DNA from 4 places in the Bradyrhizobium sp. STM 3561 genome. Region 4 is predicted to be linked to each of the others. Evidence: predicted binding sites of a transcription regulator. Region 4 holds the regulator's gene; each other region holds the start of a gene.
The links. The regulator LexA, encoded in region 4, represses DNA repair genes until DNA is damaged. The targets are predictions, from matches to a motif close to TGTTCNNNNTGTGTTCNG.
Positions count from the first base shown of each region.

Region 1: the regulator LexA is predicted to act here: its motif matches at 4,923-4,940, upstream of P6U28_RS14030 (single-stranded DNA-binding protein).
Region 2: the regulator LexA is predicted to act here: its motif matches at 2,360-2,377, upstream of P6U28_RS03785 (PA0069 family radical SAM protein).
Region 3: the regulator LexA is predicted to act here: its motif matches at 6,038-6,055, upstream of P6U28_RS12600 (DUF3072 domain-containing protein).

Region 1 is NZ_CP120695.1:2,997,654-3,005,134, reverse strand. Features, by position in the region: gene uvrA (excinuclease ABC subunit UvrA) at 1-1,692, opposite strand, end outside; gene P6U28_RS14045 (outer membrane protein) at 1,966-2,718, opposite strand; gene P6U28_RS14040 (outer membrane protein) at 2,956-3,648, opposite strand; gene P6U28_RS14035 (outer membrane protein) at 3,886-4,656, opposite strand; gene P6U28_RS14030 (single-stranded DNA-binding protein) at 5,096-5,590, shown strand; gene gyrA (DNA gyrase subunit A) at 5,903-7,481, shown strand, end outside.
Region 2 is NZ_CP120695.1:883,183-890,663, forward strand. Features, by position in the region: gene P6U28_RS03780 (phosphoketolase) at 1-2,188, opposite strand, end outside; gene P6U28_RS03785 (PA0069 family radical SAM protein) at 2,399-3,562, shown strand; gene P6U28_RS03790 (VOC family protein) at 3,587-4,042, shown strand; gene P6U28_RS03795 (ribonuclease HII) at 4,121-4,978, shown strand; gene P6U28_RS03800 (glycosyltransferase family 39 protein) at 5,198-6,706, shown strand; gene P6U28_RS03805 (uracil-DNA glycosylase family protein) at 6,832-7,481, opposite strand, start outside.
Region 3 is NZ_CP120695.1:2,704,303-2,711,783, forward strand. Features, by position in the region: gene P6U28_RS12550 (hypothetical protein) at 139-546, shown strand; gene P6U28_RS12555 (hypothetical protein) at 613-735, opposite strand; gene P6U28_RS12560 (hypothetical protein) at 1,040-1,420, shown strand; gene P6U28_RS12565 (IS5 family transposase) at 1,655-3,001, shown strand; gene P6U28_RS12570 (hypothetical protein) at 3,172-3,372, opposite strand; gene P6U28_RS12575 (CsbD family protein) at 3,697-3,888, shown strand; gene P6U28_RS12580 (hypothetical protein) at 4,168-4,431, shown strand; gene P6U28_RS12585 (hypothetical protein) at 4,730-4,930, shown strand; gene P6U28_RS12590 (hypothetical protein) at 4,930-5,193, shown strand; gene P6U28_RS12595 (hypothetical protein) at 5,593-5,745, opposite strand; gene P6U28_RS12600 (DUF3072 domain-containing protein) at 5,804-5,995, opposite strand; gene P6U28_RS12605 (hypothetical protein) at 6,126-6,320, shown strand; gene P6U28_RS12610 (hypothetical protein) at 6,314-6,541, shown strand; gene P6U28_RS12615 (hypothetical protein) at 7,217-7,481, opposite strand, start outside.
Region 4 is NZ_CP120695.1:3,107,965-3,115,445, forward strand. Features, by position in the region: gene P6U28_RS14570 (alpha-hydroxy acid oxidase) at 1-17, shown strand, start outside; gene P6U28_RS14575 (HAD family phosphatase) at 47-670, shown strand; gene P6U28_RS14580 (hypothetical protein) at 827-1,030, shown strand; gene glp (gephyrin-like molybdotransferase Glp) at 1,580-2,791, shown strand; gene lexA (transcriptional repressor LexA) at 2,967-3,668, shown strand; gene P6U28_RS14595 (hypothetical protein) at 4,221-4,655, shown strand; gene P6U28_RS14600 (ComEC/Rec2 family competence protein) at 4,778-7,075, opposite strand; gene P6U28_RS14605 (DUF2171 domain-containing protein) at 7,154-7,387, opposite strand.

The sequences.
Region 1 (7,481 bases), 110 kb from region 4:
GGCGTTGTCGCGCTGGTGCAGGCCGATCGAGGGTTCGTCGAGCACGTAGAGCACGCCCGTCAGGCCGGAGCCGATCTGCGAGGCCAGGCGAATGCGCTGGCTCTCGCCGCCGGACAGCGTGCCGGAGGAGCGCGACAGCGTGAGATAGTTGAGGCCGACGTCGAGCAGGAAGGTGAGGCGCTCGCGAATCTCCTTCAGGATGCGGCCGGCGATCTCGTTCTGTTGCTTGTTCAGCGCCTCGGGCACGCCCGCGAACCACTCGCCGGCCTTCTTCACCGACAGCTCCGAGATCTCGCCGATATGCTTGCCGCCGACCTTGACGCAAAGCGCCTCGGGCTTCAGGCGGAAGCCATTACAGCCCTCGCAGGGCACGTCGTGGAAGTACTTCGCCAGCTCCTCGCGGGCCCACTCGCTTTCGGTTTCGCGGTAGCGGCGGTTGATGTTGGTGATGACACCCTCGAACGGTTTCTTAGTGTCGTAGGAACGCACCCCGTCTTCATAGGAGAACTTGATCTCGTCCTCGCCCGAGCCGTAGAGGATCGCGTTCTGCGTCTTCTTCGGCAGATCCTTCCACTTGGTGTCGAGCGTGAACTTGTAGTGCTTGCCGAGCGCGGTCAGCGTCTGCACGTAATAGGGCGATGACGATTTGGCCCAGGGCGCGATCGCGCCCTTGCGCAGCGTCAGATCCTTCTCGGGGATGACGAGATCCTCGTCGACATGCTGCTCGACGCCGAGGCCGCCGCAGGCGGGGCAGGCGCCGTAGGGATTGTTGAAGGAGAACAGGCGTGGCTCGATCTCGGGAATGGTGAAGCCGGACACCGGGCAGGCGAACTTTTCCGAGAACAGGATGCGCTCGGGGCCGCTCTTGTCGTGGATCTTGGCGGTCTTCTTTTTCTCTTTCTCTTCGGCGGGCGCGGCTGCGGGCGCATCGGCGAACTCGACGACGGCGAGGCCCTCGGCGAGCTTCAGCGCGGTCTCAAAGCTCTCGGCGAGGCGCTGGCCGATGTCGGAGCGGACCACGATGCGGTCGACCACGACGTCGATGTCGTGCGGGAATTTCTTGTCGAGGCTTGGGGCTTCCGCCAGCTCGTAGAAGGTGCCGTCGATCTTAACGCGTTGAAAGCCCTTCTTGAGCCATTCGGCGAGCTCTTTCTTGTACTCGCCCTTGCGGCCGCGCACGACCGGCGCCAGCAGATAGAGGCGGGTGCCTTCGGGCAGCGCCAGCACACGGTCGACCATCTGCGAGACGGTCTGGCTTTCGATCGGCAGGCCCGTGGCGGGCGAATAGGGCACGCCGACGCGGGCCCAGAGCAGGCGCATATAGTCGTAGATCTCGGTCACCGTGCCGACGGTGGAACGCGGGTTCTTCGATGTCGTCTTCTGCTCGATCGAGATCGCCGGCGACAGGCCGTCGATCTGGTCGACGTCGGGCTTCTGCATCATCTCCAGGAACTGGCGGGCATAGGCCGACAGCGACTCGACGTAGCGGCGCTGGCCCTCGGCATAGATGGTGTCGAAGGCGAGCGAGGATTTGCCGGAGCCGGAGAGGCCGGTGAACACCACCAGCTTGTCGCGGGGAATCTCGACGTCGATGTTCTTGAGGTTGTGCTCGCGTGCGCCGCGGATCGTAATTGCGCGCAGGCTGGAGCCCGCGTTCTGTTGTTGGCGCTTCGCCCTGATCACTTCGTCCATCCCGCTGGTCCCTCAAGGAATCCAAAGACGCGCGATCGCGCCAATGCAAAGGCGCGCTTCGCCCGGAACCGGGATCGGCGCCGATGGGTATGGCAGCGAACGTAGGAAGAACGGCGGAGGATTTCCAGTGGGACTTGCGAATCGTCAACGGATTGTTGGCGCGCTGGCGGCATCTGGCAGCAAGCGGGCGCGGAACTGCACCTCAACAGCCCGCCGCAACAAAAAGGCCGGCGCGAGGCCGGCCTTTCGTGGCGATGTGACGTCGGTCAGCGATCAGTACTTCGCGACGACAGGGCCGCCGAAAGTGTAGTTCAGGCGGACGGTGCCCATGTCGACGTCCTGCTTGATACGATCGGTCCGGTCGTTGATGCCAAGCACAGTGAAATTGAGGTTGCGGCCGCCCATGAACAGGTGGTCGTATTCGATGGCAACGGACCAGTTCGGTGCGAAACCGAATTCGAGGCCGGTGCCGACCGCACCACCCCAGCGGGTCTCGCTTGCGCTGTCGACGACCACGCCGCCCAGAAGGCCGTTATATTTGGCGTGCGTGACCGCGGCGCCGCCCTTCACGTACCAGAGCACGTTGTTCCAGGCATAGCCGACCTGGCCGGTGAACAGGCCGATCGCATCGATTTTGGTCTGATTGACGACCGGCGCGAATGCGGCAAGCGGGCTCGCATTCGACCCCTTCAGATTGGCCCAGTCTCCTTGAGCTTCGAGCCCGAACACCCAGTTGGCCGCCTGCCAGCGATAGCCGACCTGACCACCGACGAGTCCACCGGTCGCGTTGTGACAACCTTCGGACACGACCGGGATTGGCGCGCCGAGCACAGCATTGAGATCCCAGCAATTGCGGCTCGAGGCACCACCGCCGTTGATGCCGAGGTAGAAGCCGCTCCAATTGTACATCGCGACTGGCGCGAGCGGAGCTTTGGTGTAGGGGCGGGCCGCCAAATCGGCTGCCGAGGCCGGTGCCAACGCGCTGAGCGCGAACAAACTGGCCGAAGCCAGCAAAAGCTTCTTCATATCCATTCCCCAGTTCCGTTTCCATTCCGGCCTTCCGGAGAGCGGAAGAGCAGCGGACCCTATGACTCAAGTAACGCCGTGACTTTAGACCATCGAAGCCAAAGGTTGTGTCTCCCTGGAGCCACATCTCGGCGAAAACGCTGGGGGCGGGCTGGCGTATTGCTACGCGCCTGAAAACAACAAAAAGGCCGGCGCGAGGCCGGCCTTTCGTAACGCGGGTAGCGTCAGAGACGCAGCTCAGTACTTCGCGACGATCGGGCCGCCGAAGTGATAGTTCACGCCGACCTGCACGGTGTGGAAGTTGAGCGTGCCGGTAGGAATGGCGCCCGAGAAGTAGGTCTCGCCGCCCAGGCTGCGATAGAGGTACTCGCCCTTGACCGACCACTGCGGAGCGAAGAACGCCTCGACGCCCGCACCAACGGTCCAGCCGGAGTGGAACTTGCTGTCGGAGACCGAGAGGGCTCCCAGGCTGGCGGTGAGCTTGTTGTCGATCCAGGCGTAACCACCGGTGCCGTAGAACAGCACGTTGTTGACAGCCCAGCCGATGCGGCCGCGCACGGTGCCCATCGCGTCGGTCTTCGAGGTCAGCGAGGCCGGGACGCCACCGACGCCGGGGACGAAAACCACACCTGCAGCCGTCGCGCTGACGTCGGCCCAGGCGCCATCGGCCTCAACGCCGAACACCACGTTGCCGGTCTGCCAGTTGTAACCGGCGGTGCCACCGACGAAGCCACCCTTCATCTTCGGGTCGCCCGAAGCGTTTTCCCACGCGCCGCCGCCGACGATACCGAGGTAGAAGCCGGTCCAGTTGTAGACAGCAGCGACCGGAGCGACCGGAGCCTTGGTGTAGGGGCGCGCCGCGAGGTCAGCGGCCGAGGCCGGAGCGGCGAGAGCAAACAAACAGGCCGAAGCCAGCAAAACCTTTTTCATTTTCAACTTAATCCCAGTCCCAGTTTCTGTTGTTGCCTTCCGCGACGGAAGGGCAGCGGACTCAACGGCCCAACTGATGCCATCTCTACACCACCAAAGGCGCACGTTGTGTCTCCGAAAAGCCACATAGCCGCAAAAGGTGATGGTTACTGACTTATTACTTCCAAGCGATCGAGCCGAAACAAGAAAGGCCGGCGCAAGGCCGGCCTTTGATCTCCGAATAATTTCAGCGAGATATCAGTACCTCGCGATCGCCGGGCCACCCCAGCGATAGTTCACGCGGATGAGGCCGATATCGACGTCCTGGCTGATGCGCTCGGACCGTGTGACGACACCGAGCGGGGCAATGGCGAAATTGCCGGATCCGGTGAAGTTGATCGTGCGGTTGCCGAGGAAGATGTGGTCGTACTCCAAGCCGACTGACCAGTTCGGCGCGAATCCGAACTCGATGCCTGCACCGACCGTGCCCCCCCAACGGGTCTCGTTGGCGCGATCGAATTCGAGGCCTGTCGCCAGATCGTAGGTGCGATAGCGATCCCCGACGACGGCGCCGCCGCCCTTCACGTAGAGCAGCACGTTATTCCAGGCGTAGCCGACCTGGCCGGTGAGCAAACCGAAAGCGTTGATCTTGGAACGATCGCGCAGGCCAGTCAGCGGGCTGATGTTGTCGCCGGAAAAGTCGGCCCAGTTGCCCTGGCCCTCGACGCCGAACACCCAGTTCGCCGACTGCCAGCGATAGCCGACCTGGCCACCGACCGTGCCGCCCGTGGCGTTGTGGCAGCCTTCACCGACCAGAACGCCCGTCACGGGCGTCACAAAGTCCCAGCACTTGTGGCTCGTGCCGCCGCCGCCGTTGATGCCGATGTAGAAGCCGCTCCAGTCGTAGATGGCAGCGACCGCCGGCGCCGGAGCCTTGGTGTAAGGACGCGCTGCGAGATCCGCCGCGCTTGCAGGAGCCGACAGGACCAACGCCATTGCACCGATTGCACTAAACAGAATCTTATTCATTGCAGTCTCCCCACTTTCGTCCGCTTCTCGAAATCCCCAAAGCGGCTGATCAGGCGCGACGCCCATATGAACTAATTCCGAGGCAACCGTAGCCTAAGGAAAGAGCAGAGTCCGTCTCCGAAATGCCACACTCGGCGACCGACTGAAGTGGCTGCAACTTGATGAATGTTAAGTGGTTTTTGCCGTTCACGGGAACCCGGAAAGGTTCCATCGGAGGAATTGTCTTTTTATCGGCACGCGACCGAATGTTCTGGTGCGTCGCCGCAAAGAACAAATCTGGAACAAAGCCGATGGTGATGCTATATGTGGGGATAACCCTGGGGGTGCCGGGCTGACCGGTGCCCGCAAGCGTATAGGGTCGCCTCGACGGGGCGCAGAGCAACGCGGGCAGCGGATTCGCCCTTTTGAAATTCAGTGGCATTCGGAGTGGAGAGCGGCGATGGCGGGAAGCGTCAACAAGGTCATTCTGGTTGGAAATCTCGGCAAGGATCCTGAAATCCGCCGCACCCAGGACGGGCGGCCGATCGCGAATTTGAGCATCGCCACCTCGGAGACCTGGCGCGACAAGAACACCGGCGAGCGCAAGGAAAAGACCGAATGGCATCGCGTCGTGATCTTCAATGAAGGGCTCTGCAAGGTCGCCGAGCAGTACCTGAAGAAGGGCGCGAAGGTTTACATCGAGGGCGCGCTGCAGACCCGCAAATGGACCGACCAGAGCGGCGTCGAGAAGTACTCGACCGAGGTCGTGCTCCAAGGCTTCAACTCGACGCTGACCATGCTCGACGGCCGCGGTGGCGGCGGAGGAGCCGGCAGCTTCGGCGACGAGCCGGGCGGCGATTTCGGCTCCTCCGGTCCCGTCAGCAGCGCTCCGCGCCGTCCGGTCGCCGCCGGCGGTGGCCGCAACAGCGACATGGACGACGATATCCCGTTCTGAGCGTGCGTCGTGTCAGCAATTCTTACTAATTTGATAGGGCGGGCTCGGATTTTCCGGGCCCGCTTCATGTTTGGGATGAGGTCCGCATTGCGCCCATGCGAAGTTGGCCGACGGGGCGGCTTCTCGCGTGATCAGCCAGGCGCGACGGGTGGTTCTGAAGGGCCGATTCCGGGAGCGGTTCAGGGGCTGGTCCGGAGCCTTAAGTTATTGGAAAAATAAGCGGAAAAAGCGCTTTCGAGGGGGCTGCAAGGGTGGTTATCCGACCCTGGATGCGCTATATGATTCCCAGATAAAACCTCACCGGATTTCCCCTTGGCTGACGACGACAACAAGCCCGGCGACCAGCCGGCGCAACCCTCGGACATTCGCCCCGTTTCCATCTACGAGGAGATGAAGAAGTCGTACCTCGATTACGCCATGAGCGTGATCGTGGCGCGCGCGCTGCCCGATGCGCGCGACGGGTTGAAGCCGGTGCACCGCCGCATCCTGTTCGCGATGAACAATCGCGGCGACACCCCGGACAAGAAGCACAAGAAGTCTGCCGGTGCCGTCGGCGAGGTCATGGGTAAATATCACCCGCACGGCGACCAGGCGATCTACGACGCCCTGGTGCGCATGGCGCAGGACTTCTCGATGCGGGCGCCGCTGATCGACGGGCAGGGCAATTTCGGCTCGGTCGACGGCGATCCGCCGGCGGCGATGCGCTACACCGAATCCCGTCTGACCAAGATCGCGCTGAAGCTGCTCGAGGACATCGACGACGACACGGTCGACTTCCAGGACAACTATGACGGCTCTGAAAAGGAGCCGGTGGTTCTGCCCGCGCGGTTCCCGAACCTGCTGGTCAACGGCGCCGGCGGCATCGCGGTCGGTATGGCCACCAACATCCCGCCGCATAATCTCGGCGAGGTGATCGACGCCTGTGTGGCGCTGATCGACAATCCGTCGCTGACCATCGACGAGCTCAACAACATCATTCCGGGGCCGGATTTCCCGACCGGCGGTATCATCCTCGGACGCCAGGGCATCCGCAGCGCCTACCATCTCGGCCGCGGCTCGATCGTGATGCGCGGCAAGGTCACCTTCGAGACGATCCGGAAAGAACGCGAGGCGATCGTCATCACCGAGATCCCGTATCAGGTGAACAAGGCGACGATGGTCGAGCGCATCGCCGAGCTCTACAAGGAAAAGAAGATCGAGGGCATCTCCGACCTGCGCGACGAGTCCGACCGCGACGGCTATCGCGTCGTCGTCGAGCTCAAGCGCGATGCCGTGCCCGACGTGGTGCTGAACCAGCTCTACAAGTTCACGCCGCTGCAGACGAGCTTCGGCGTCAACGCCGTCGCGCTCGATTCCGGCCGTCCGCAGACCATGAACCTGAAGGACATGCTGACGATCTTCGTCGGCTTCCGCGAGCAGGTCGTCACGCGACGGACCAAGTACAAGCTGCGCAAGGCGCGCGAGCGCGCGCATGAGCAGGTCGGCCTTGCCATCGCGGTCGCCAATATTGACGAGATCATCAAGGTGATCCGGCACTCGCCGACGCCGGCTGCGGCGCGCGAGACCCTGATGACGCGCGACTGGCCCGCCCGCGACGTCGAGGACATCATCACGTTGATCGACGATCCGCGCCACCGCATCAATGCCGACGGCACCATTCGCCTGTCGCTGGAGCAGGCGAGGGCGATTCTGGAGCTGCGCCTCGCGCGCCTCACCGCGCTCGGCCGAGACGAGATCGGCGAGGAGCTTTCCAAGCTCGCCGGCGAGATCGGCGAATATCTCGAGATCCTGCGCTCACGCGCGCGCATCCTCGACATCATCAAGACCGAGCTTGCCGAGGTCAAGGCGGAGTTCGCCACGCCGCGCAAGACCGTGATCATGGAGCAGGAAG
Region 2 (7,481 bases), 2.2 Mb from region 4:
CGAAGGGCGTCGTCGTGGTGCCTTCCTCGGCAAAGCCGCGCACATGCATGCCGGCATGATTGGTGCGGTTATAGGTCAGCCGGTGAATGAGATAAGGGTAGCCGTGATAGGCGAAGATCACCGGCTTGTCGCGCGTGAACAGGCTGTCGAAGTCGCGGTCGGACAGGCCGTGCGGATGCTGCTCCTTGGGTTGCAGTGTCATGAGGTCGACGACGTTGACGACGCGGATCTTCAGATCCGGCAGTGCCTTGCGCAAGAGATCGACGGCGGCGAGCGTCTCCAATGTCGGCACGTCGCCGGCGCAGGCCATCACCACGTCGGGCTCCTCCTTTTCGTCCTCCGTTCCGGCCCAGGTCCAGATGCCGATGCCTGCATCGCAGTGTGTCGCCGCGTCCTGCATCGACAGCCATTGCGGCGCCGGCTGCTTGCCGGCGACGATCACGTTGATGCGGTTGTAGGTGCGCAGGCAATGGTCGGCGATCCACAGCAGCGTGTTGGCATCCGGCGGGAAGTAGATGCGGACGATGTCGGACTTCTTGTTGGCGACAAGGTCGACGAAACCGGGGTCCTGATGGCTGAAGCCGTTATGGTCCTGCCGCCAGACATGCGAGGTCAGAAGATAGTTGAGCGAGGCGATCGGGCGCCGCCACGGCAGGTCGCGCGTAACCTTCAGCCATTTGGCATGCTGGTTGAACATGGAATCCACGATGTGGATGAAGGCTTCGTAGCAGGAGAAGAAGCCGTGCCGTCCGGTCAGCAGATAGCCTTCCAGCCAGCCCTGGCAGAGATGCTCGCTCAAGACTTCCATCACGCGCCCATCCTGCGCGAGATGCACGTCGTAAGGCTCGATCGGTTCCATCCAGACGCGTTCGGTCGCTTCGAACACGGCGTCTAACCGGTTCGACGCCGTCTCGTCCGGGCCCGTGATGCGGAAATTGCGTTGTTGCGCATTGAGACGAATGACGTCGCGCAGGAATTTGCCGAGCTCGCGCGTCGCTTCCGCCACGGTGCCGCCGGGCTGCGGCACCTCGATTGCGAAGCTGCGAAAGTCGGGCAGTTTCAGCTCTTTCTTCAGGAGGCCGCCATTGGCATGTGGATTGGCGCCCATGCGCCTGACGCCTTCGGGCGCGAGCGCCTGGAGCTCGGGAATGAGCGCGCCGTTCGCGTCGAACAGCTTTTCGGGCTCATAGCTGCGCATCCAGTGTTCGAGCAGCTTGAGGTGCGCCGGGTTCTCGCGGCAGCTCGCGACGGGCACTTGATGCGCGCGCCAAAAACCCTCGACCTTCTTGCCGTCGACTTCCTTCGGGCCAGTCCAGCCTTTCGGGCTGCGCAGCACGATCATCGGCCAGCGCGGCCGCCCGACGCTCGTGCGCCCGTCACGGGCGTGCTGCTGGATCGAGCGGATACTGGCGAGCGCGACATCGAGCGCATCCGCCATGGCGTGGTGCATCAATTTGGGATCATCGCCCGCAACGAACAGCGGCTCATGGCCGAACCCATGGAAGAGATCGCGGATCTCCGCATCTTGCATCCGTCCGAGCACGGTCGGATTTGCGATCTTGTAGCCGTTGAGATGCAGGATCGGCAGCACCGCGCCGTCATGGGCCGGGTTCAAGAACTTGTTCGAATGCCACGACGCAGCTAACGGGCCGGTTTCCGCCTCGCCGTCGCCGACGACGCAGGCGACGATCAAATCAGGGTTGTCGAATGCCGCGCCATAGGCGTGCACCAGCGCGTAGCCGAGTTCGCCGCCTTCGTGGATCGAGCCCGGCGTCTCCGGCGCCGCATGGCTCGGAATGCCGCCGGGGAAGGAGAACTGCCTGAACAGCTTGCGCAATCCGTCGGTATCCCGCGCGATGTCGGGATAGATCTCGCTGTAGCTGCCTTCGAGGTAGGTGTTGGCGACCATGCCCGGTCCACCATGGCCGGGACCGCAGACATAGATCACGTTGAGGTCCAGCGCGCGGATGACGCGGTTGAGATGGGCGTAGATGAAGTTCAGGCCGGGCGTCGTGCCCCAATGGCCGAGCAAACGCGGCTTGATGTGCTCGGGTCGTAACGGCTCGCGCAGCAGCGGATTATCGAGCAGGTAGATTTGCCCGACGGAGAGGTAGTTGGCGGCGCGCCAATAGCGATCGAGCAGACCGAGGTCGCTGCTCGCGGCGGCCGTTTTTTGTTGAATTGTCATGTTCCTGTCGGCTTTCACCCAGCGATCGTCACCAACTTTGTTCCGGCGCGATCGATCCCTGTGCGGGATCAAACGAAATCGTCGCGACCGGCGTGTTGCGTGATGTCAAAGGCGCGCGCCCGAAATTTGGGTGGCTACTTTGCATGGGGTTGTTTTCGCGTTTTTTGTTCTTGTTCTTGATTTGTTCCGTTTGCGTGCTATGTTGGGCTCATGAGTCGAGCATCCTCTCGTGCCCTCAAGCACCCGCCGGTCACGGCGCCCTCCGAGCCGGCGGGTGCGCCTTCAGATTTCCCCGAGCTTGGCGTCGCCATCGACCGCGCGCGCCGGCGAGGGCGGGGAGCACAATCCAATGCCACCGGCCGCTACGAGGCCGAGGCGCGCGTCGCTTTCGATGACGGCTGGCAGAGCCTGGAAGAGCTGCCGCCGTTCAAGACCACGGTCGGTGTGGACACCTCGCGCAAGGTCATCACCCGGAACGACTCCCCCGACATCGGCTTCGACCGCTCGATCAATCCGTATCGCGGCTGCGAGCATGGCTGTGTCTATTGCTTCGCGCGGCCGACACATGCCTATCTCGGCCTCTCGCCGGGGCTGGACTTCGAGTCAAAACTGTTCGTGAAGCCAGAGGCACCTTCGCTGCTGGAGAAGGAGCTCGCCGCACCCGGCTACGAGCCGCGGATGATCGCGATCGGCACCAACACCGATCCCTATCAGCCGATCGAACGCGAGCGAAAGATCATGCGCGGCATCCTCGAGGTGCTGGAACGCGCTAGCCATCCGGTCGGCATCGTCACCAAGTCGGCGCTGGTCGTGCGCGACATCGACATTCTCGCGCGGATGGCCAAGCGCAACCTCGCCAAGGTCGCGATATCCGTCACCTCGCTCGACCCGAAGCTGGCGCGCACCATGGAGCCGCGGGCCTCGACACCACCGAGGCGGCTGGAGGCGCTGAAGCAGCTCTCTGATGCCGGCATTCCCACCACGGTGATGGTTGCGCCCGTGATTCCCGCGCTGAACGATTCCGAGATCGAGCGAATCCTCGATGCCGCCGCCCACGCCGGCGTCAAGGAGGCCTCGTACGTGCTGCTGCGGTTGCCGCTGGAGGTCCGCGATCTCTTCCGCGAATGGCTGATGGCGAACTATCCGGACCGCTACCGCCACGTCTTCACCCTGATCCGCGACATGCGCGGCGGACGCGACTACGATGCGAAATGGGGCGAGCGGATGAAGGGCACCGGCCCGATGGCCTGGACCATCGGCCGCCGCTTCGAGATCGCTTGCGACAGACTCGGCCTCAACAAGCGCCGCTCCAAGCTGACGACGGACCACTTTGCGCGGCCGAAGCGGAACGGCGACCAGCTCAGCCTGTTCTGACCGGACAAACGGAAGAGGCATCGCGTGGTTAAGGAACTCGCCGTGCCGGTGCCACGACTGACCGTCATTACGTTGGGTGTCAGCGACATCCGCGCCAGTATCGCGTTTTACGACGCACTCGGCTTCTCGCGCCGCCTGAAGGCGACCGGCGAGGCGGTCGCCTTCTACGACACCGGAGGTCCGGTGCTCGCGCTTTATCATTGGGATCGGCTCGCGGCCGGCGCATCGGTGCCTGACCGGCCGAGGCCCACGACCTTTCGTGGCACCACGCTCGCCTGGAATTGCGCGACGCGCGGGGAGGTCGATCAGGTGCTGGCCTTCGCCATCGGGAAGGGAGCCGCCTTGCTGAAGGCGGCGCACGAGACCGATTACGGTGGCTATTGCGGCTATTTTGCTGATCCCGACGGCCATGTCTGGGAGGTCGTGGTCGCGCCTGGCATCGAGGTGGGCGAGGACCGACGGGTGCATCTGGCGGAATAGGGGCGGCCAGCCTGAATAACGGGAATTATCCTGGGTTCCAGGTTGCGCTGGCGAAGCCCCTTGCGCACGATCCCGGCCATGATTCGGGACAAGTCCGCCAAGAACCCAGCCAAAGACGCGCCCAAGAAGCAGGCCGCGAAGAAGGCCGCGCCTGACAAGGCGGTCAAGACGCCTGCGGCTGGCGCTCCGGAGGTTGCTGCCGGCAAGAAAGGTATCATTGCCATTGCTCCCCCCAGCTTTCGTCGGGAGCGCGCGTTGATCAAGCGCGGCGTCTGGCCGGTCGCCGGTTGCGACGAGGCCGGCCGCGGCCCGCTCGCCGGCCCCGTGGTGGCGGCGGCGGTGATTCTCGATCCCGACCGCATTCCGCGCGGCATCGATGATTCCAAGCGCCTGACCGCCGAGGAGCGCGAAAAACTGTTCGACAAGATCTGCGCCACCGCGCAGGTCTCGGTTGTCGTCGCCTCGCCCGCGCGCATCGACCGCGACAACATCCTGCGCGCCTCGCTATGGGCGCTGAAGCGCGCCGTGGTGGCACTGCCCGAGACGCCCAGGCACGTCTTCGTCGACGGCCGCGACCGGCTCGAAACGGAATGCGATTGCGAGGCGGTGATCGGCGGCGACGGCATCGTGCTGTCGATCGCCGCGGCATCCATTGTCGCCAAGGTTACCCGCGACCGGCTGATGTGCGCGCTGGCGCAGGACTGCCCCGGCTACGGCTTCGAGCAGCACAAGGGCTATGCCGTCCCCGAACATCTCGAGGCGCTCGACCGTCTCGGCCCGTCCATTCATCACCGCAGCTTCTTCGCCCCCGTCGCCGCCGCCCGCGCCAAGCACATGCCTTGGACCGTCGAGCCGGAGCGGGACTTGTTCTCGGTGACCGAGGTCGAGGTACAGATGGACGCGCAAATTGAGATCGACGGATCGGCAACTCTCTAGGACGTCGGCCCCGCCGCACCCTCATCCGTCATGGCCCGGCTTGATCCGGCCATCCACGCGTGGATCTTCGGGCCTTCGCCGCGCCGGCTTCGACCGCGCAGGCGGGACAAGCCCGGGCATGACGAGCACACCAAAGTTGCCACGACGCGCAGCGCCCATTATCAAATCGAATGTGAGCGAATAGGGCCGGCTGGACTGGCTGCATCATTCGGACGTTGCATGCGGTTTACCTCCCTGGTCATCGAGCTCATTCGCGCCCGGCCGCGGCTGATCGTATGGATCGCCGTGCTGCTTCAGGCGGCGATGTGGCTGTTCGTGGCGCTGGTGTTCTACCGCAGCCCGCCCGGCACTCTTGCGACGCTGCTGGCCTTCGGCCGCGAGTACCAGGTCGGCACCGATCTCGGCCCGCCGCTGCCGGTCTGGCTCGCCGACATCGCCTATCGCGCGGCCGGCGGTCATATGTTCGGCGTCTATGTGCTTGCCGAGGTGTGCGAGATCGCGACCTTCATCGCGCTCTTTCATCTGTCTCGCGCCGTGGTCGGCTCCCAGCACGCGGTGCTCGCCGTGCTCCTGACCATGACCGCGCTGGCGTTCTCCTCGTCCGCGCTCGACTTCGGGCCGCTGGTCCTGGCGCGGCCACTCTGGGCGCTATTGCTGCTGCACACCTGGCAGATCATCGGCCAGCGCCGCGGCAATGCCTGGTTCGCCTGGTCGATCGAAGCGGGACTCTTGCTGCTGACGACGCCTGCGGCGATCTTTCTCCTCCTGCTGATCATCATCTTCGCGATCTCGACCGCAGCCGGGCGCAGGACGCTGCGCGGGCTCGATCCGCTGTTTGCACTGATCGTCGTCGCCGTGCTGGCGCTGCCCTATGCGGTCTGGCTGATGCGCGCCGAGACGTTGACGCTGCCGGCCTTGCCGCAAGTCACCGAGCTCAGCGCCCGCGCGCTGCATGCGGCCTGGCTGCTCGGAGGATTGGTGCTCGGGGCGGCGACGATTCCGGCGCTGACCTTTCTCAATACCGGGCTGTTCGCCGACAAGGGCGAGGAGCCGCCGATCATCTATCGCCCGCCGGTCGAGCCGCTCGCGCGCAGCTTCGTCTACTTCTTCGCGCTGGCTCTGCCGCTCGGCGCGGTGCTGATCTCCGGCTTGCTGGGGCTCGACTCCGTCGTCGGCGGCGCCGGTGTCGTGCTGGTCATGTCGGGGCTCGCCGCGGTCGTCGCGGCCGGCGATCTCATCGCGATGCGCCGCGCGCGGATGCTGCGCATGGTCTGGGCTGCCGCCGTCGTCGCACCCGCCGCCGGTGTGGTGCTCGCCGTGCTGTTCCTGCCCTGGACCGGTGCCAACGAGATTGCGACCTCGATGCCGGCGCGTGCGATCTCGGACTTCTTCGACGAGAGCTTTGCCCGCCGCACCAACCATCGCTTGCGTGCCGTCGCCGGCGAGCCCCAGCTCGCCAGCCTGATCGCACTGCATTCCGGCCGGCCGCATCTCTTCATCGACGCCGATCCGGCACGCACGCCGTGGATGAATCGGTCCAAGTTCAGCGAAACTGGCGGCGTCGTGGTCTGGCGCGCCTCCGATACCGCCGGAACCCCGCCGCCGGACATCCTCAAGCGCTTCCCCGGCATCGTGCCTGAAGTCCCGCGCGCCTTCGAATGGCTGGTGACGGGCCGCCAGCCGCTGCTGCGCATCGGCTGGGCCATCGTGCGGCCGAAGGGGACGTGAGGTGCTCTCTCCGCCGTCATTGCGCGGAGCCCTTGCGACGAAAGCAATCCAGAGTCTCTCTCCGGAAAGATTCTGGATTGCTTCGCTGCGCTCGCAATGACGGGGAGAGAGCGTTCTGCCCCTCGCTATCCCGCCAGCACCTTCGCGACTGCGCGCAGATCCTGCCAGGCCAGCCGCTTGTATGACGGCGAGCGCAACAGATAGGCCGGATGGAAGGTCGGCAGCGCGCGGATGGTGCGTGCGCCGGTGTCATAATCGAACCAGCGCCCGCGGGTGCGCATGATGCCTTCGCGCGTTCCGAGCAGCGTCTGGGTCGAGGGATTGCCGAGCGTCACCAGCACATCCGGGTTCACCAGCTCGATCTGGCGCTGGATGAAGGGCAGGCAGATCTGCGTCTCCTGCGGCGTCGGCGTGCGGTTGCCGGGCGGCCGCCAGGGAATGACGTTGGCGATGTAGGCTGTGGTGCGGTTGAGCCCTATGGCCCCCATCATCAGATCGAGCAGCTTGCCGCTGCGCCCGACGAAGGGCAGTCCCTCGATGTCCTCGTCGCGCCCTGGCGCCTCGCCGACGAACATAATGCGCGCCTTGGGATTGCCGTCGGCGAACACCAGCCGTGTCGCCGTGTGCTTCAGCGCGCAGCCCTCGAAAGTTTGCATCAACTCGCGCAATGCCTCCAGCGTCGGGGCGGTGCGCGCGGCCTCACGCGCCGAGGCGATGGCGACATCCGGTGCAGGCGCGGCTTCAGCACGTATGACCGCGGGCGCGGCGACCGGCC
Region 3 (7,481 bases), 400 kb from region 4:
TCAAACGATACATCGTGGGCTGCTCTGATCGCGGTGCAGGGCAGGGCGGGATGAGCCTCCGGCGCCGAGATCGTTGACGCCCATGAACGGAGAGCGGCGCAATTCGGACGCGGAGTCCCGAGAGTCCCGCGAGGTCGTATGAGACGGTTTCTTGTTTTCGTCCTGATATTCCCGCTGATACTGACGCTGATTCTGAGCGCACTCTCTTTCTACGAGGACACCTCGGTTGCCGACATGCAGGTCATGCCGGGCATGATCTGGAGAGGATATCTGATCGGCATCGTTCCGGCGCTTGTAACTGCGCTCGTGGACTGGTTGCTCAGGCGGCACCATCTCTCCCGCATTCTTCCGACAGCGCTGTCCGGGTACGCGCTTGCGGCTGGCGCGGGGCTCCTGATGCGCGATGTCAGCGTGTTTGAGGCCTTGCGGTTCGGCTTTATCGGCGCAGTTCCGGCTGCAATGTGCTCGGTGTTCTCGGGCAAGCAGAGGCTGGATGACGTCGCGGGCAATTACGCCGACAGTGCACTCAACTCAAACTGCAATTAGGCGAGTTTCCAACACTGTCACCGTAATTCGGAGATCGATGACGTGATCGCAACGACAGTCGCCGGTCTACAGCTGGCGGCCGAGCGCCAGCCGCGGGCCGAGTGGCGCAATCGCGAGCTGGCGGCCGAGCGCTTTCAGGCGTCCACGGAAACCTGCTGAAATGAGGAGACCGCCGAGGCGGCCTCTCACTGGCACCTCATACCTGTGCATGTCTCACTGTTATTTACCCCACAAGGATACGTCACCTGCTGGCACCGCGACGATTGTTGCGGTGCGGGCTTGGGTGAGTCGGGAATCTTGGGGGCGTTCCGGACGCCGAGGGTTTGGGTGTGGCTGATTGGGCGACATCTCGTCTGACCTGCAAAGGTTCATCTGAAACCAGGTGATCGATGGGGATACTGTCAGGTCGAGAGGTAACGTGTATCGCCTTCAACATGGTGGCCGGGGGAGCGGTGTGGCCGGGGGAGCGGTAGCTCGTACGGAACTATCGGACGTGCAACTCATTGAGCCGGTTGTTCATGTCAAGGACCGCCCTGTGAACCACATCGCCATTATCTTGATCTTACTCGTTGGCGGCTCTTCGCTCGCCTTGGCGCAGAGTGCGGGTGAATCGAGCAGTGGCGGAACTGCGGCCACCAGTTCCACAGGTTATGCGGGCGGCACCCTATCGACTGGGCATGCCATAAGCGGCACTGCTGGCTCCTCCGGTCCCAACGTCGGCAATGCGCTCAGCCATGCATCGACTGGCGGCGACGTGGATGCTTCCTCGGTTACTCAGGCTCCAACCTCGCACGATAACGCGGTAGATACGCCCGCCGCCCATCGCGCCATAGACAACTTGGGCAACACCGATGTCGGCATTCTCAAGAAGTAAGACCATGCCGCAATTGCCGCGGCTGGAGCTGAAGCCCGAAAACCGTTGCCTCGTGCCCTTTCAGCAGTCATCCGTGAAGAGCGGCTAAGCGATTGAGCTGGAATCGCATTTGTGGTTGCGGGGTGTTTTAGGATTGCAGGGTTTTGATGCTTCGGGCATCGGAACCTTGCAATTTCATTTTCAGGATTCCGTCGAATCGCCAGACATGATTCGGTGGCCGCATCGGAGGTGGCGATGCGACCGAAGAAGCACAGGACGACGGGATCGGGCGATCTGTTCCGGGCCAGGCTGGACCAGATCATCAACATGAAGCACGAGCTGGTTCAGCTCGCTGGCAAGGTCGATTGGGACTGGATCGACGGCGAGATCGCGCCGCTCTACAGCGAGAACGGCCGGCCCGGCATCGCGACCCGCTTCGTGATCGGGCTGCTGCTGCTCAAGCACATTTACGGCCTGTCCGATGAGGGGGTCTGCGAGCGCTGGGTCCACGACCCATATTTCCAGTACTTCACCGGCGAAGAGTTCTTCCAGCACGCCTTCCCGCACGAGCGCTCGGACCTGAGCCACTGGCGCAAGCGGCTCGGCGACAAGCTGGAACTGCTGCTGGCCGAGAGCCTGCGGGTGGCGCACGAGGCCGGCGCGTTACGCGGCCAAGACCTCAAGCGGGTCACAGTCGATACCACGGTGCAGCCGAAGGCGATCACCTTCCCGACCGATGCCAAGCTGCTGCACGCGGCGATCAAGGGGCTCAACCGCCTGGCGAGGAAGCACGGGGTCAAGCTGCGGCAGTCCTATCTTCGCGTCGCCAAGACCGCGGCCATGATGGCGGGACGCTACGCCCATGCCAAGCAATTCAAACGGCATCAGCGGCAGTTGCGCATCCTGCGCAGCCGGTTGGGCCGGATCATCCGCGATATCCGCCGCAAGATCGAAGCTCAGGCCGTGCTCGAGAACGCCTTCGCCCTGCCGCTCAGCCGGGCCGCGCAGATCCGCTCGCAGCAGCAGCGCCAGCGCGGCTGGAAGCTGTATTCCTTCCATGCTCCGGAGGTCGAGTGCATCGGCAAGGGCAAAGCAGCCGCGCCTTACGAGTTCGGTGTCAAAGCCTCCATCGTCACCAACAACCGCCGTGCTCCCGGCGGCCTGTTCGTGCTGCACGCCAGGGCGCTACCCGATAACCCGTACGACGGTCACACCCTGCGGGACGTCATCGACCGCACCGAGACACTCACCGGCTGTCCGATCGAGCGGGCCTATGTCGACAAGGGATACCGCGGCCATGACGCGCAGAACCCGCGCCGTGTCTTCATCTCCGGCCAGAAGCGCGGCGTCTTCGGTATCATCAAGCGCGAGCTGCGCCGCCGCTCCGCCATCGAACCCGTCATCGGACACCTGAAGGCCGATGGTCACCTCGGCCGCTGCTACCTCAAAGGCCGCGCCGGCGATGCCGCCAACGTCATCCTCTCTGCCGTCGGTCACAACTTCCGCCGCATCCTCGCCTGGCTGAGGGTTCTTTGGTGCCTCTTCCTGGCCACCCTCATCGCAGCCATCAGCGACCGCTCACCGCTGCAATCGGCTTCTTAACGGACGACTCAGCAGCTTCGCCGAATACGCGCCTGAGCGAGGCCGGATTGGCACAGTTGGTCGCGCGACGATGACCTAACCTCCCAAAGCCAGTTCGCCTGCGGTTACGCGGAATAGCTGGACAATAACAGTAGAGTTGCGCACTGGAGAAGCCGCCGTCCTGCTCGAAGCTAGATCATCCGCTCCTTGGTGACCCGCAAGCTGCGAACATAATAGCCCTGTCGCTGAACGGCTGACTTGATTTCATCGCTGACTTTGACAACTCTTATTCTGCTCTTGCGCCACTTACTCCGAGAGCAAACGACGGGTATTGCAGAGCCGTTGCTCAGAACAAGCAAGTCCCGCTTGCCATTGCGATAGACATCAAACACTTTTCGCCCCCGCTGATCGGATCGAAGTAAACACGAAATATGTTTCAGTCATTCTGATCGCGCAGCTTACTACCTCGAATGGCTGTGCGGGTTGTAAATGTGCAACGCTCCGCGACTTCTGCATCACCGACCACGCAACGAAGCGACGGTAATGCGTTCAACTTCGTTGCCGCCAAGCCGGGCGGGCTGGTTCCTGGTAAATGGCGTCGAAGTGCGAAAACACGTCTTATTTGGCTGCTTAGCCGAGTTGTTCGTCAATGGCGGTACGAGGAACCCTGATCCTTTTCCTGCGTTTAGGCGTCATCCAGATCGAAGGAGCGCGTTATGGATCGCGAGCATGTGAAAGGTGTCGCCGATAAGGCCAAGGGCACCATTAAGGAAGGCGCCGGCAAGCTGAGCGGCGACAAGGACCTTCAAACGGAAGGCAAGGCGGACAAGGCGAAAGGCGCTGTGCACAAGGCCGCAGGTGACGTTAAGGATGCGGCGAGAGACGCAGCGGACGCCATGAAGAAGTGAGTTCCGCTCACTATCTAGGCTTTAGCACTCGCCGCTCCTTCCGGGCGGCGTTTTTGTTTGTGCTTCCGGAAGGAAAGCCCGCGGGCCATGCAGCGGCCATGAGAACCTGAGCACATCATCCACCAACTGGCCGTTGCGGCACCTTCGCCTCATTCCAGGCTTTGTTCTCTGGAGGGGGCTTTCGGAACTCTTGCAGTCCGCACGAGTTACAGAGCCGCCGACAGGATGGAGCTCTCTTGATCGCGTCGGTCGGCAGCATTTGAACAGAGAGAGGCGACAATGAAGGCACCACTTCTTGCTGGCGCATTAATCATCGGATGCACCGCCCCAGCACTGGCCGATGAGTACTATGTCGTGCAAGGTCCGAGCCGCCAATGCACGGTTACCACCACACGCCCGGCGGACAAGGAGGTCGTAACACAGATCGGTCCGATGGCTTTCAAGAGCCGCGTGGAAGCCGAAGATCGCATCAAGCAGACCAAAGTCTGCGAGGAAGGGACAGTCGGTAGTAGCAGCGGCACGACCGTCATCAAAGAGAAGTAATCGACAGCTCGTTCCCGATCGAGTCTGGCGTCGAAAAAGTCGCGCCCATTTGCTGTCGGCGCGACTTTTTATGTTTTCCAGACCACCAACTGACCCCAGATCTCGAGGACCGCGGTGATCTTCGCGGTTATCGATTTCGGGGCTGTGTCGCCGTATCCGACAGTCGCCACGCCTTCGGACGCCATCCGACTGCCGGCTCGCCCAATTCCCGCTTTACGCCGCATCCCGAAGTTTGCCGGCCGACATGGTCAAACGGCCGGCAGTTGAACCCCGCCAGCGATGGGGTCGACTAAACGCCATGGCCGCATTCTTCGCAGATCTCCTGTTCGATCTCGTCAGATGCCTCGTCGGTAGCTGGCTGAGGCAGGCTGCGGTCGCCGTTTGCGCCTGGCTCGATACGAAGATTCACGGCCGCGCTGCACGCTTTGTCGTGGGCGTCCTGCTCGGGATCGCCGCCTATTTCTTCATCCCTGTTGTCGCCGGGCTGTTGGGTCTCTGATGCCCTCCATGAAGACGAACCTCGTCATCGCACTGGCCGTCGGGGCGCTCATTTCGGCGCTGCTCCTCGCCATCGAGCCGCTGACCGACTTCGCTTATCTTTCGCTGGAGTGGCCTGGCATCACCGCCGCATATTTCTTCTGGGGAGCGATCGGCGGACCCACCTTCCTCGGCATTGCCATGTCGTGGCTCGTGAATGCGCTCATCTACGGTCTGGGTGCTTTCGTCATTCTCAACGTTATTAAGGTGCTGAGGGAAGCATGAAGCGGTGGCTTCAAAGGTTAGGCAAGGTTGCGAGGGTTGCAGCGATTGGCGGCACCGTCGCCTGGCTTGTGCCTTTGACGAGCTCTCCTCAAGCGCCCGATGCAGCGCATCCCGAGCGTTACGCGCACCGGCACGAGGTCAGGTATGTGAGCGAGGGGATGGAATTGACTCTCCGAATTCTGCTCGGCTCGTCCTTCACCCTGGCCATGCTGGCGTTTGGATGCCACTTCGCGACCAGGGACATGCAAGACGACGCTAGCTAGGCAGGCGTGTCGCCGAAGAGGACTAAGCTGCTTCGTTGTTGCAATTCAGCCCGGCGCGAACCACGCCAGACCGCGAATATCGGGATGTCAGGATGAGACTGATCGGCGTCAGCGCCTGTTGACCGTGTCCAGTCCCTCACGCCGTCTTCTCGCCACCCTTCGCGACGATCTCGACCTCGAAATAGCCCATGTCGCGCAGCTCGGCGGCCTTCTTCTCGGCCGCTTCCCTGGTATCCCGTTTCAAAATAATCTGCCCGGCACCGTCGCGGGCGCAAACGAAATAAGGCATTTTCGATTCCCAATTTCGTTTGCATACACACGGACTCGGGTCCCTGCAATCATGCGGGTCACTCGTCCAGCCCGGCCTCTTGCCGCATCTTGTCGATCAGCTCCGAGGCCTTGGCCTTGGTCAGCTCGCGCTCGGGCGGCTTTACGTGCGCCTGCTCGGCGAGGGTCTTGAGATAGGATTCCTGGGCTCCCGTCATCGGGTCGCCTCCGGAAACCCAGTCCTTCGGTTCCTTCCGGGTGTTGTCCGCCATCGCAAATCTCCGCTTTTCCGTAGAACGTCGGACTGGACTTGTCGTTCCGTTTTTGTTCTCATTGGGCCATATTCAAATCGTGAGGCTGAACATGCCGGACCTGGATTTTGTCAGGCGGGAGATCGAACGGATGCGCATCCAAATCGGCAGGCAGAGGAAGGAGATCCTCCAGCTGCAGCGGGCGGGCATCGGGACGGCTTCGGCCGAAGCGCTGCTGTCGCGGATGGAGGCGAAGGTCGAAAGTCTCTGCGGCCAGCGGGACGCGCTGAAGGATGCGGAACCGCATCACAACAAGGGCAGGGTGCTCGGCGGGAGGACATGGTGAGCAGGCGATGGTTCGATGACGAGAGAGACCTGTCGCCCTTCCTGACCGCGCTCGAAGACGTTCGCCGACGGGCGACGCGGGAAGGGTGGTGCTATGCCCACGTCCAGGCCATCATCGTGGCCATCGACCAGTATGCCGAAGCCGCGACGGGCAACCGCGAATATTTCCTGAACAAGCCGGTTTCGATCGGCGACAGGCGGAAGGCCGCGGACATTCCGTGAGGGCCATGCCCTCGTATCGTTGCTCGTGCATCGGATCGAAGCCCGAGGCGCGTACGTCGCTGCGCCGATCAGCGGGCCGAGGCCGAGGAGGAGGGCGCCGACCTCGCCCGACCGGGCGAAGCGGCCTTCTTCGGCGAAGCTGCCCGTCGGGCTTTGCCGGACTTCGGACGAGCTTCGGGCGCGATCCCGTTCTGCTCATCGAATTGCTTCAACCAGGCTTGGATGTATCGCGGGTCGTCGGGACAAAGCTGTTCAAGTAAACGAAGGTTCTTCGCTCTGAATTCCACAAGGGTTTTCGGCATAATGCCTCCTCAAACCCCGCCCCCTCGAGAGGGTGCGTCGGCAGGGGAACCGGGTCAACGGCAAAGAGAGGCTTGAAATTCCGGGCGAACTGATGCAGCGCGCAAAAGCGAAAACCCCGCCCTTGAGGAGGCGGGGTTCTCTATCGGGGTGAACTACCCGCGCTGCTTCGCTGACGGCAGATGCGCGGTTCACCTCTGCCGTCGGGCGAAATGAACCACGCGCCGCTTTGCTGCGGAGCGGCGTGGCCGACAAGCAAGCGCTGCAGAAGACTAAAGCGCGACGAGATTTGGATGAATCGTCATCGCGCTTTATAGCTTGTTGTTTACGCATGATCTTTCCGGAAAACCGCTTCGCACTTTTCCGGATCATGCTTTAGGCCGCAATCCGCTGATCGACAGGGGCCGTCAGGAACTTGAGCGCTCTTGCATGTGCAAGATCGGGAACCGCGATCGCCGTGTGGCTGTACATCGCATGCGTCCGCGATTTCGCGATCCTGTCCAGGATCTCGCTGCCCTTGATGACGTGGAGGCCCATGCCCTCCTCGGTGGGGAAGATCGCCAGCACGACATCGTAAGCCGCGATGACGGCTCTGAGCGCTTCGGCCTTGTCTTCGGCGACGTCGACGAAAATACGAACA
Region 4 (7,481 bases):
AGCCCTATCGCTACTGAGTTGCCGATATTGAAGTGAAAAGGACGCAATGACATCACTCTCTCCCGGCAGCGCCGATGCGCTGCTGTTCGACCTCGGGCGCGTGGTGCTCGACATCGACTTCTCCAAGGCGATCGCCTGCTGGGCGGGACATGCGGGCTGCCGGCCCGAGGCCATCGTCGCGCGCTATGTGCGTGACGAGGCCTACCGGCTGCACGAGATGGGCAAGATCAGCGACGCGGACTATTTCGCCTCGCTGCGTGCCTCGCTCGGAATCGGCATCTCGGACGCGCAGTTCCTGGAAGGCTGGAACGCGATCTTCGCCGGTGAGATGCCAGATATCGCCGAGCTGCTGCCGCGCGCGGCGAAGCAGATGCCGCTCTACGCCTTCTCCAACACCAATCGGCCGCATGTGGACTATTTCTCGAAAGAATACGCCGGCCTGCTCGGCCATTTCCGCGAGCTGTATTTGTCGTCCAGCATCGGACTGCGCAAACCGGACGCGGAGGCTTTCGATCACGTCGTGGCGGCGATCGGGGTGCCGGCGGATCGCATTGTCTTTTTCGACGACCTCGCCGAGAACGTCGAGGGAGCGCGGGCGCGCGGCTTGAAGACCGTGCATGTCACCTCGCCGCGTGACGTCGGAAACGCATTGAAAGCGCTGGGTATCTGAGCCGCGGGAGGCCCGGTTCGTGCTCAGTTCCCGAAACTAAATTGCACGCGATGAGGAACCCAATCACTTTGTGCATTTTTATACAGAGTTCCGGGAACGGAATACCACCCATCGGACTCATGAGTCCGTTGGGACTTCTACATTGGACTGATCGACGTGCTGGGCAAGACCTATCTCACCAAGCAAGCCTCGCTCCTGCTCGAATTCGCCAGAACCACCTCGGATTCTGACCTCTCCGCCAAGCTGATCAGCAAGGCCGCCGACCTGAAATCCCAGGCCGATCCGCTGCCCGACAAGGATCAAGGTCCCAGGGCGCCCGACGTCGCGGACGTCAGTCCGGACGATCCGACGGAGCGTTGACCGATGCTGGCCGTGGCGCTCGTCCTTCTCGTGCTCGCCATGGCCGTCCTCGTGCCGGTCTGCCTCGCCTTCCGGATCATGCCGCGGCGGACTTGAGCCACCTTAGGCATCCGAGTGCTCGCGTTCCCGTGCGGGATGCTGAATCGTGAGAATGACGATTTCGCCAGCCTTTTCGTCCAGCCGGTTGAAGCGATTCAAGGATCGCAACGCGCCTTACGGGCTGTGCTCCCTAACATAATCGGCAATGCTAATCAGATCGTGGGTCGCGCGTTCCGTGAACCTGCGCCTCTTCGCTCGAAGCGGCGGAACGGGGCTTCGACGTCAGGATCAAAGCCAATATCGAACACGCAATCTCGTCCTGGCTATCCGCAGGAAGCCGCCGCACGGCTTGAAGTGCCTTTTCGAGCAGTTTTGTCATCGACAGCCAGTGCGGAAAGGAAGTGTGGCTTTTCGCCGGGTTGAGGAGGTCTTTTGCTTCAGCCCCTCCGCTCGGCTAGAACTTTGCCGACCGAGTCCTTCGATTTGTTCGATTTGTTGCGGGAGTTCGCCGTGGCCCTGATGCCGGTATCCGACGCGCTTGCCGCCGTGCTCGCAGGCACAGAGCCGCTGGCCGAGGAGACGGTCGCCCTCGACGCCGCCTACCATCGCGTGCTCGCGCGGGACGTCGCGGCGCGGCGCACGCAGCCGCCGGAAGCGATGTCGGCGATGGACGGCTATGCCGTGCGCGCGGCAGACGCGGCAACGATCGATTCCAGACTGGCGGTGATCGGCGAAGCCGCAGCGGGCCGTCCGTTCGCGGGAACGGTCGGCGTCGGCGAAGCGGTGCGGATCTTTACCGGCGGCGTTATTCCCGACGGCGCCGATGCGGTCGTGATCCAGGAGGACACGGTCGCCGACGGCAAGCACATCATGATCAAGGAAGCCGCGATTCCCGGACGGCACATTCGTCCCGCCGGCGTCGACTTCCGCGAGGGCGACGTGCTGCTGCGCAAAGGAACCCGTCTCACCGAGCGCGATCTCGCGCTCGCCGCTGCGATGAATCATCCGCAGCTCGCCGTCTGCCGCCGTCCGAGGGTCGCGATCCTTGCCACCGGCGATGAGCTGGTGATGCCGGGCACCGCGCCCGGTCGCGGCCAGATCGTCTATTCCAATGGCTATGCCCTGCACGCGCTCGCCCGCAGCGAGGGCGCCGAGACCATCGATCTCGGCGTTGCCGCCGACACGCTGGAGGCCACTTCCGCCGGCATCCGCCGCGCTCGCGAGAGCGGCGCCGACATCCTGATCACGACCGGTGGCGCATCGGTCGGTGATCACGATCTGGTTCAGCAGGCGCTGAAGGGCGAAGGCATCTCGATGGCGTTCTGGAAGATCGCGATTCGGCCCGGCAAGCCGATGATGCACGGACGGCTCGGCGCCATGCGCGTGATCGGCCTGCCCGGCAATCCCGTGTCATCATACGTGTGCGCCTTCCTGTTCATGGTGCCGCTGATTCGCGCCCTGTCAGGCCGTTCGGTGATTCATCATCGCCGCGAATGCGCCGTGCTGGGCCGCGATCTCGGGGCCAATGACCAGCGCGAGGATTATCTGCGTGCGCGACTGGAACTGCGCGGCGACGGCACGCTCGTCGCCCTTCCCGTCCGCCATCAGGACTCCTCTCTGCTTGCGAATCTCGCTGCGGCACAGGTACTTCTCGTACGCGCGCCGTTCGCGCCGAAGGCCGAGGCCGGCACGCCTTGCGAGGTGCTGCGGCTCCCCGTCTGAGCTGCACGGAACACGCATTCCGCGAGATTTGCCCCGTTCACCGTAAATTAAGCAGTTGCGGAACACATATCGAACATATAGTGTCCGTTCATGATTTGTTTCGAGGATGTAGCGGCTTATCGCTGAATTCATCGTCTCGGAATCGAACGACATCAACCGGGGGACTTTGGTCGAGATGTTGACGCGCAAACAATACGAGCTTCTGCGGTTCATCAGCGAACGTCTGAAGGAAAGCGGCGTGCCGCCGTCTTTCGACGAGATGAAGGATGCGCTCGACCTGCGCTCGAAGTCAGGCATTCATCGCCTGATCACTGCGCTCGAGGAGCGCGGCTTCATCCGCCGCCTGCCCAACCGCGCCCGCGCCATCGAGGTGATCAAGCTGCCCGAACTCCAGGCCGCTGCCGGCAATCGCCGCGGCTTCACGCCGAGCGTCATCGAGGGCAATCTCGGCAAGGTGCGCGCGAGCTCCAGCCCGCCTGTTGACGAGGGCGAGCGTCCCGTCGCGGTGCCCGTGATGGGCCGCATCGCGGCCGGCACGCCGATCGAGGCGTTGCAGACCCGCAGCCACACCATCAGCGTACCGCCCGACATGCTCGGCGCGGGCGAGCACTACGCTCTCGAAGTGCGCGGCGATTCGATGGTCGAGGCCGGCATCCTCGATGGCGACATGGCGCTGATCCAGCGCAACGAGAGCGCCGATACCGGCGACATCGTGGTGGCGCTGATCGATGACGAGGAGGCCACGCTCAAGCGCTTCCGCCGCCGCGGCGCCTCGATCGCACTCGAGCCAGCCAATGCCGCCTACGAGGTCCGCATTCTTCCGCCAAACCGCGTGAAGATTCAGGGCAAGCTGATCGGGCTCTACCGGAAGTACTGAGCGGTCTGCGGTCGTTGGACACCTCTTGGAGCGGATCATTTTCCGCTCTGGCTGGATGGTCTTTCCGGTTCTGCTCAGACTATCCGGTCCTTTTTCCGGTGCGAGATCCTCGGCACGCCGCACGAAGCAACATCGCTTCGCGGCCACAGCTTCGAGGAGACGCCACCCGCCAGATGTTTCATGGACAATCATTGCAGCGCTGATCGCAGCATCAGCGTCGCAGGCCATTGCCACACAGTCGCACCGCCATGTGCGCAAGCAATCGAGCCAGTACGAATTCGCGACGCGCGGAATGTGATGCGCAGCTCTCCGCAATCGAGCCGGCAATAAGCGAGCCGGTCAGCACCCGCGGGGCGCTGACATTGGCGCCGTTCGAATGCACAGGCGTCGGCTTTGTTCCTATCGAATCCGGGAAAGATAATGTGATCGCGGCTCGCGAAGCCCAGCCGCAGATTTGCCCACAACCGAGCAGAACGTTGTATGCTTCACCCTGATAGAGGCCTGCGCCTCCAAGAGAGGTGCGGCTTGCTATCTTCGCATGAGGAGCACCCGATGTGTGACTATAGCCTGCATGCCGTCGCGACGCGCCCTGCCGAAGTCGGCGAGACGATCGTCACGACAACCTTCCGCGGCACCTCGACACGCGGCTTCGCCTCTGAAGCCGATCTCTCCGTCGCGGTCTGCCTGCTGCCGGGAACGGAGCTCGCTTTCGCCGACAACGTTCGTTACGACAACCGCTGGATCTGGACGCGCACCGTCAACTCCCGCGTCGGCAAGTTCGGCAAGATCGATCCGCACATTCCCGATCGCCATCATGACGCGATCGAATTTCCCGACGGCAAGTACGTGCTGGTGACGCAGCTCGTCGAAGGCCAGCGCGCGACCGTGCTGCAACTGCCGGTGACCCAGCCGGTTGGCGAGCGCGAGCACAAGCCGCAGATCGTCGCCGAGACGAGGTCCACGATCACACGCCTGCCGATCGGCTGATCGTCGGCGCGCCCCCGGCCGATTTGTCGAGGGCCAGAACTTGAAATGCCATCGCCGGCTGAGGCCGGCGAGATGGTATGGTTTGCGTCCTGCAGAATCCCGCGCCTCCTCCGCATCGATCCTCAATCGTCAGCCTGCAAGTCGGCCTCCGATGGCGTTGCGTCCCGATTGCGGGGCACGGCCGTCTTCGGCGCAAGGCTGCCGTCGAAATCCCCCTCGCCGGCGCCGGCCGGCAGCCAAGGGCGGCTTGCGCCTCTCGCCCTCACCACCTGCACCGAGAAACCCTCTCCGTTTTGCGTCAGAGCCAGCGCGCCCTGACTGGCAAGGCGCGACCGATCGACCACCATCGCTGCGCAATCGGGCGGCGCGGGCCGCGCCGTCACCACCAACGCAGCGCGGCTGCAATCATCAGCCAGCGCGTCGATGCGCAGAGAAAGCGCGACCAGCCGCCCGTCCGCAAGCGGCGCCACGCAGCCGGACTCGTCACATGACACACCGCTCGCCAACGAGGCGTTGGCGGCATCGCGCGGATCGGCATCGGCGGCTAACCATTCCCTCAGCAGAAAGCCATCCTTGCTCGCGCGGATCACATGCAAACGCCCGTCGCCGCCCCGGACCGCGACGCTCGCGCCATCCCCGGCAATCAGGATATCGGGCTGCCGCACCGACAGTCCCCAGAGGATCGCTACCAGCAGCACCAGGGCGCCGGACAAGCGCAAGGGCGTGCGCAACAGGCCCATCACGATGATCCCGAGGCTGGCCGCGATCAACGGCGCGATTCCGAACGCCGGAATGCGGCCAACTGCGCCCGGTAGGGCCGCCACCCAGCGCGAGACCGCGACCATCCAGTCAATGCCGATCCCCATCAGCCACCAGAACACGCCGTCGAGGCCGAAGGGCGCCGCGAGCAACCCTAAAAGCCCCGCCGGCATCACCAGCGCCGAGACCACCGGCATCGCGCCGAGATTGGCGAGCACGCCGTATGGCGTCACGCGATGGAAGTGGAAAGCGGCATAGGGCGTGGTCGCAAGCCCCGCGATCAACGAAGCCAGCAACAGCATCGCGATCTCGCGGCCGCCCCACAGCGCGATGCGCGCTGTCGTCGAATGATCGGGCGATGCAAGCAGGTTCGGCATGCCGATCTGCACCAGCGCCACCAGCCCGAGCGTCGCGACGAAGGACATCTGGAAGCTGGGATGCACCAGCGCTTCGGGCGCGACCGCGAGCACGATCAGCGCGGCCACAGCGAGGGTTCGGAAGGTGATGGCGCGGCGATCGACCATCACGGCGATCAACACCACCGCGGTCATGAAGAACGATCTCTGTGTCGCGACCTCCGCGCCTGACAGCAGCAGGTAGAACGCTGCCGCCGCCAGCGCAGCGGCCGCCGACCATTTCTTGATGGCGAAGCCGGCCGCCAGTCCCGGGATCAGCGCCAGCAGCGCGCGCACTGCGAAGAAGACGACGCCGGCGACGACCGCCATGTGATAGCCGGAGATCGACAGCACATGGCCGAGCCCCGAGATGAACATGGCGTCGTTGACGGGCGTGCTGATCGCATCGCGCCGTCCCGTGAGCAGCGCGGTCGCAATCGCGCGGTTGTCGCCTTCGAGCGTTGAGCGGATGCGCGCGTCGATCGCATCGCGCAGGCCCTGCATGAAGGCGGCGTAGCGCAGCCGCAAGCCGCCGGCATCCGGCGGCACCGAAGCCGTGATCGCGCCCATCACGAAACCGGAGGCACCAATGCCCTGGAAGAACATATCGCGCGAGAAATCATAGCTGCCAGGTCGCACCGGCGAGATCGGCGGCAACAGCCGCGCCTTCAATTGCACGAAGCTGCCGACTTCAGGCGCCGTGCCCTTGCGCACCGAGAGGCGGACGCGCTCGAGCTTCACGTCGCTGCGTTGCGCCTCCATCGCGCTGACACGCAGTACGAAGCGATCGGTGCGCTCGCGGATGTCGCGTGCTTCCACAAAGCCCGACAGCGACACCGAATAGAGCGGCTTGGCCAAAACGATGTGGGCGATGCGCGCCGTCTTCCAGGTCGCCGTGGCAAAGCCGGCGGCGACCGCCGCGATCACGATCGCGGGCGCAAACAACCGGCTCCGCCGCAGCAGCACGGCGCCAAGCGCGAGAACGGCCGCGGTCGCGACGACCACCCACGGCACCGGCTCATGATCTGCGGCGAAATAAAGCGCGATGCCGCCGCCGAAGGCGACCGGCACCCACGGCAACAGCCGACCAGGCCCGGCCTCGGCGCGGGCCCATTCGCGCAACGTTGCGACGCTAGCCGGCCAGACGCCAAAGCCCGCCGGCGCAAAGCCGCCAGCCGGTGCGGCGCGGCCGACCGGCCACGTCCCCGCAACTCCCTGGGAGCGTACTGGCCGCCCCGGCTCCGCCGTTCCCCTGCACCTTACGATACGCGACGGGTGCGGAGGCTACCGGAACGTGCGGCTGCGCGAATAGCGGTACAGATCAGGAACGAAGTCGGGCGGGCCCTACTTTTCCTCTTCCATGGTCACGGCCACCGACGCCTTGGCGGACAGCCGGACCTTATTGCCTTCGACATCGGCAACGAGCCCCTTGTCGATGAAGTGATGGTGCCCCTTGTGGCTGCCTTCCCCACTGTCCTTCCTAGTCAGCTTGATGCGATTGCCCTCGACGCGGTCGACCGTGCCGACATGGACGCCGTCGGCGCCGATCACTTCCATATGCTCTGCGATGTTCTGCATGGCGGGATCCTCGTTGGACCCACACAACGCCTGAGAGGCCTTTCCGTTCGTTCGTGACAAAATCGCCGAGCGCGGTTGGCGACCCCGTTCCATC